Linked DNA regions of Maricaulis maris MCS10. The protein of the gene in region 1 interacts with the protein of each later gene in a pairwise test. Links are inferred from orthologs where the notes say so. Each region holds a gene or a part of one and is shown on either strand. Other genes may lie near its edges.

The links.
Region 2: the proteins of hfq (region 1) and rho interact in binary tests that used the Escherichia coli proteins (3 or more experiments, as listed by UniProt). The link is inferred for Maricaulis maris MCS10 from one-to-one orthologs.

What each region holds. Positions count from the first base shown.
Region 1 is NC_008347.1:1,587,308-1,590,808, reverse strand. What follows is about bases 317-3,296. They hold hfq (RNA chaperone Hfq), read right to left. Parts: upstream 1,953-3,296; coding sequence 1,680-1,952; downstream 317-1,679. Other genes in these bases: MMAR10_RS07500 (potassium transporter TrkG), read right to left, coding at 2,913-3,296; MMAR10_RS07505 (D-amino-acid transaminase), read right to left, coding at 2,058-2,903; hflX (GTPase HflX), read right to left, coding at 331-1,683; mazG (nucleoside triphosphate pyrophosphohydrolase), read left to right, coding at 317-330. Outside these bases: more of mazG, read left to right, coding at 1-316; more of MMAR10_RS07500, read right to left, coding at 3,297-3,501. UniProt on the Escherichia coli protein: RNA chaperone that binds small regulatory RNA (sRNAs) and mRNAs to facilitate mRNA translational regulation in response to envelope stress, environmental stress and changes in metabolite concentrations.
Region 2 is NC_008347.1:3,251,628-3,254,438, forward strand. Bases 1-2,791 are described here. They hold rho (transcription termination factor Rho), read right to left. Parts: upstream 2,156-2,791; coding sequence 845-2,155; downstream 1-844. Other genes in these bases: MMAR10_RS15290 (quinone oxidoreductase family protein), read left to right, coding at 1-831; MMAR10_RS15300 (CopD family protein), read right to left, coding at 2,391-2,791. Also shown: more of MMAR10_RS15300, read right to left, coding at 2,792-2,811. UniProt on the Escherichia coli protein: Facilitates transcription termination by a mechanism that involves Rho binding to the nascent RNA, activation of Rho's RNA-dependent ATPase activity, and release of the mRNA from the DNA template.

The DNA.
Region 1 (3,501 bases):
TTTGACTGGCCGACGGCGGACCGTGTGCTGGAAAAGGTCGATGAAGAACTGGCAGAAGTGCGCGAAGCCATGGCTCAGAATGATCCGGAAGCCATCGCAGAGGAAATCGGGGACCTGATTTTCGTGTGCACCAATCTCGGCCGCAAGATGAAAGTTGATGTCGAGGCCGCCACACGCAGTGCCAACACCAAGTTCGAGCGACGTTTCCGCCATATCGAGGTCAGTCTGGCCGCCAGGGGTGCCAGGCTGGACCAGACATCACTCGACGATATGGAAGCCTTGTGGAACGACGCCAAACAGATCGAAAAAGCTGGCCGTCAACGCGACTGATCAAAAATCGTCTTCATCCTCGACCTCACCGATCCCTTGCGGGATTGCGAGATCGGGAAATTGTGAGCGGAACCGGCCGGCCTCGACGGGATGCAGTCGGACCTGGATCGTTGTTGCACCGGTCGCCGGATCGATCTCGCTGTCCAGGACATCGCCGTGTGCATGCAGCCAGGCCAAAGCGCGGGCATCCTGCGGCGGGACGATGATTTGCAGGCGCTCATTCTCGCTCGACAGGGTCCGTTCAATGGCATCGATGAGGCTATCAACGCCCTGCCCGGTTACCGCTGAGACTGCCAGTTTGACCGGCTTGCCGGCCTTGAGGTTTGCCATCTGGATGGTGATGGCGAGATCTTCCGTGCTTTCATCGTCCAGGCGATCAGACTTGTTCCAGGCCTCAAGCATGGCCTGGTCATGGGCAGGCCCCGCTTCGATCGCATCGAGCACGCTTTCAACATCCTGGATGCGTCCTTCCCGGTCCGGATCCGAAGCATCGATGATGTGGACCAGCAGATCGGCCTCGCGGACCTCTTCCAGGGTGGCCCGGAAGGCGGCAATCAGCTCGGTTGGCAGGTCGGTGATGAAACCGACGGTGTCCGACAGCAAAATCCGTGTGCCGCCGGGCAGGTCGACCGCCCTCACCGTTGGATCAAGGGTCGCGAACGGCATGTCCTGCGCGAACACGCCTGCACCGGTCAACTTATTGAAAAGCGTAGATTTTCCAGCATTTGTATAGCCAACAAGCGCGACGGTCGGGAATGGCACATCCTGGCGCTGGGAGCGATGCAGGGCGCGCGTGCGGCGCACTTCATCAAGCTGACGGCGCAGCTTGGCCATTTTCTCGTTGAGCAGGCGGCGATCGGTCTCGATCTGGGTTTCGCCCGGACCGGCCAGAAAGCCGCGACCACCGCGCTGACGCTCCAGGTGGGTCCAGGTACGCACCAGACGCGATCGCTCATAGGCGAGCCGGGCGAGTTCGACCTGAAGAACGCCTTCCTTGGTACGCGCCCGCTGGCCGAAGATTTCCAGGATCAGGCCGGTGCGATCGATGACCTTCACATTCCAGGCATTTTCCAGATTGCGTTGCTGGATCGGCGACAGGTTGGTGTCGATGACAGCGACATTCGCCTCCAGCTCGCCGATCATCGCGCCGAGCTCGTCCAGTTTGCCACGCCCGAAATAGCGGCCACTGTCTATCTTGCGGGTTTGCAATATGAAGGCGGCCCCGACTTCTAGGTCGAGGGCTTCGGCCAATCCGTACGCTTCTTCGAGACGCGCTTCGGCGCGGCCCAGCTCGGCGCGGCTGGCAGGATGAATGACAAGGGCGCGCGATACCGGCGCCTCGCGCTCAATCAATCGGTGGCGCTCTCTTCAGCTGCGTCGTCATCCGCCTTGTCATCTTCGAACAGCGACACTGGCGCGGCCGGCATGATGGTCGAGATGGCGTGCTTGTAGACAAGCTGGGACAGCCCGTCACGGCGCAGCAGGACACAGAAATTGTCGAACCAGGTGACAACGCCCTGCAGCTTGACCCCGTTGACGAGAAAAATGGTCAGGGGCGTCTTCGTTTTACGCACAGAGTTCAGGAAGACATCCTGGAGATTTTGTTTTTTATCGTGCGACATGTTGGCTCCGCATGCGTCGCTTTGATCAGCGATTCGTTGCTAGGGTATACAGGCCCGACCGCACCCTGCAACCTCTTCATTTTGCGTGGGAAGCTGGCCGGGTCCTCAGGATTGGTCGAGGTAGGCCTGGCGCAATGCCGTCGCCAGTGAACCGGGGCGGCCATTGGCAATCGTGTGATGGTCGATGGAAACGACCGGTGTCACGAATGACGTGGCCGAAGTGAGAAAGGCCTCGCGGGCGTCACACGCTTCTGCAGGGGTGAAGGGACGCTCCTCGATTTCCAGGTCAAGCAATTGGGAACACTGAAATATTCTGGCCCGGGTGATGCCGTGGAGAATGTGGTTATCGGCCGGTCTAGTAACCAGTTTTCCAGCCTTGGTGACGATCCAGGCATTGGTTGAACTGCCCTCGGTGACATGACCATCGGCATCGACGAGCCAGGCTTCCGTGGCGCCCGCTTCCTGGGCGGCCTGCTTGGCGAGGACATTGGGCAACAGGTTGACAGTTTTGATGTCACAGCGTGCCCATCGCTGATCGGGCACGGTGATTACGGCAATACCGGCCTCGGCCCGGGCATCGGCCGCGGCAAAATCGAGCCGTTTGCAGGTCAGCACGATGGTCGGAGTCGTGGCGGTCCTGGGGAAGGCATGGTCCCGCCTCGCCTGCCCGCGAGAAACCTGGAGATAGACGAGGCCGTTGCGGACACGATTGCGGCGCAGGAGTTCGGCAATGATCTGTTCCAGGGCGGCCCGGGTTCGGGGTGATGGTATCCGCAACTCGCCCAGCGACCGTTGCAAGCGCTGGAAATGCCCGTCCGCATCCAGCAGCTGGCCATTGCGCACACTCCAGACCTCATAGACGGCATCGGCAAATTGGAAACCGCGATCCTCGATATGGATGGCCGCTTCCGAATGCCGATGAAACCTCCCATTTACATAGGCATAGCGCATGAAGTTCCGTCACTTCCTGATGAAGATTGCCCAGACCGCAGCCACCGCCGCGAGGACTTCTAAACGCCCCAAGATCATGGCTGAAATAAGGATCGGCTTGGATTGATCCGGGATTTGCGTCCAGCTGGCCAGCGGTTGCGATTGATCGAGCATGGGGCCGATATTGGCCAGCGATGCCGCCATCGCAATGAAGGCGGTTTCGAAGTCGAGGCCGGTCGCGGTCAGGGCCATTGTGCCAAATCCGATCGCGGCGACAAAGGCGAGCACATAGGACCAGACGCCGACCAGCGCGGTCTCGCGGACACGGCGTCCGCGGAAACTGACCGGGACCACGCTGCGCGGGTCGGACAGGATGGCGAGCTCGGCCCCCATGCGCTTCCACAACAGCAAAATCCGCGACACCTTGATACCGCCCGTCGTCGAGGCTGCGGAGCCTCCGATGAGGACCACGAAGATCGAAGCGGCCAGTGCGGGGATGACACCTCCGCCGGCGGAAAAGCCGCTGGTCGAGACTATGAAGGCGGCGTCGATCACGTCGGAAAAGGGTGCGCCGGGACGCGCCAGGATGAAGAAGGCCGCCAGGCCGATGATCAAGGCT
Region 2 (2,811 bases), 1.7 Mb from region 1 along the record:
TCCGGTCTCTACCCTGTTCCACTGCCCAGCGGATTGGGGCTCGAGGCTTCCGGTATCGTCGAGGCGATGGGCAGTGAGGTCTCAGGCTTCCGGACCGGTGACCGCGTCGCCTATGGAAGCGGGCCCTTGGGTGCCTATGCAGAAACAAACATCGTTCCGGCCGGCCGCGTCGCCAAACTGCCTGATGAGGTTTCGCATGAGCAGGCCGCGGCGATCATGCTCAAGGGCATGACAGCGCATTATCTTCTCAAAGAGACCTATCCGGTCCAGCGCGGCGAAACGATCCTGTTTCATGCCGCGGCCGGTGGTGTCGGCCTGCTGGTCTGCCAATGGGCCAGGGATCTGGGTGTCACCCTCATCGGGACGGCCAGCACGCAGGAAAAATGCGATCTCGCCCTGAAAATGGGTGCCACGCACATGATCAACTATACCACGGAAGACGTAGTGGCCCGGGTACGTGACATCACGAACGGACAAGGCGTTCCGGTGGTCTATGACGGGGTTGGCAAGGACACGTTCGAGATGTCCCTCGACTGTCTGAAACCACGCGGTCTGCTCGCCAGCTTTGGCAATGCGTCGGGCCCGGTAACAGGCGTCGATCTGGGCATATTGACGCAAAAAGGCTCGCTCTACGTCACTCGCCCATCGCTTGGACACTATACCGCGACCGATGACGCCCTGGCCGCCAATACGGCTGATGTTTTCGATGCCGTTGCCCGCGGAGCCCTGACGATCACCATCAATCAGCGCCACGCGCTGGCCGACGCAGTCAAAGCTCATGAGATGCTGGAATCCCGTCAGACGACCGGGGCCAGTATCCTGATCCCCTGATCGATCCGATTGATCAGGTATTCATCGAGTCGAAGAACTCATCATTGGTTTTGGTCTGACGCAGCTTGTCGAGCAGGAACTCGATCGCATCCTGGGCACCCATCGGATTGAGAATACGGCGCAGGACATACATTTTCTGCAACTGACCACGATCGACCAGGAGTTCCTCTTTCCGAGTACCGGATTTGAGGATGTCGATGGCCGGGAAGACACGCTTGTCAGCCACCTTGCGGTCCAGCACGACTTCCGAGTTACCCGTACCCTTGAACTCTTCGAAGATGACTTCATCCATACGCGACCCGGTATCGATCAGCGCCGTGGCGATGATGGTCAGCGATCCGCCATGCTCGATATTCCGGGCAGCACCAAAGAAGCGCTTGGGACGCTGCAGGGCATTGGCATCGACGCCACCGGTCAACACCTTGCCCGAGGACGGGACCACCGTGTTGTAGGCCCGGCCGAGACGCGTGATCGAGTCGAGCAGGATCACGACATCGCGGCCGTGCTCCACCAGGCGTTTGGCTTTTTCGATCACCATTTCAGCGACCTGGACGTGACGCGTTGCCGGCTCATCAAAGGTGGAGGAAATCACCTCACCCTTCACGGTACGCTGCATATCCGTCACTTCTTCCGGCCGCTCATCGATCAACAGGACCATCAGATAACAATCCGGATGATTGCTCTCGATGGCATGGGCGATGTTTTGCAGCAGCACGGTTTTACCGGTCCGAGGCGGCGCCACGATCAGTCCGCGCTGGCCCTTGCCGAGCGGCGAGACGATATCGATGACCCGACCGGAACGATCTTTCACGGTCGGATCGGCCAGCTCCATATTGAAGCGGCTTTCCGGATAGAGCGGGGTCAGATTGTCAAAGTGGACCTTGTGACGAGCCGATTCCGGATCCTGGAAATTGATCGTTGAGACTTTCAGCAGCGCAAAATAGCGTTCGCCATCGCGTGGACTGCGGATCTCGCCTTCGACCGTATCTCCCGTACGCAGCCCGAACTTCCGGATCTGGGTTGGCGACACATAGATATCGTCCGGTCCGGCCAGATAATTTGATTCCGGTGAACGCAGAAAACCGAACCCGTCCTGCAGCACTTCCATGACGCCGCCGCCATGAATCTCTACATCCCGTTCTGCAAGGGACTTGAGAATGGCGAACATCATGGCCTGTTTGCGCAAGGACGAGGCATTCTCGATCTCGAGTGCTTCGGCAAACTCAACCAGTTCTGTCGGTTTTTTCTCCTTGAGATCCTGCAGCGTCATGCGCTCCAGACCTTCAAGCAGGGCGGGGACAGGTGCGGAAATTTCGTCGGTCATGATGATACTATCAGCTCAAGCACAAGAGCGTGACCCGGGACGGGTTTTACGCGATCAAGCAAGCCGGGTGCTGCCAAGGCAAGGAAGACCCGAGAATTGAGGAGCAGACGGGCGCGCTGTGTGTCACGCGTCTCACGTCACGAAAGAAGGGATCCTGAAAAAGGACTCGAGAAACCCTTGCCATGCAGTCCTCGCATCGTCAAGCACAAGCCACTCAGTGCCTGACCGATCCTCATCAATTCAAGGCAACGACTGCAATCAGGACAATGGCAATTGCCAGTACGAATGGGGCTTCATTGAGCATGCGATAGCGCTTGTCTGACCAGTCATTGGTACCGGCCTGGAAGCGTTTGAACCGCAAAGCGAATACGTGATGCAGACCCGTCATTGCGCTGATCAGCACAAGTTTTCCAAGCCAGGCCCAATCCAGAAAAACCGACCAGCCACCGGCCCGCTCCATATTGGCCCAGACCAGTGCCAAGCCGAGCAACCAGGCCACGATCATGGCCGGATTCATGATGATTTTCAAAAGCCGCTGCTCCTGCAGCTTCAGCGTTTCATCCAGCTCACCACCCGGTTTCGCCGCACAATGATAAATGTAGAGCCGAGGCAGATAGAGCAGGCCAGCCATCCAGGCGATCACAGCCAGGATGTGG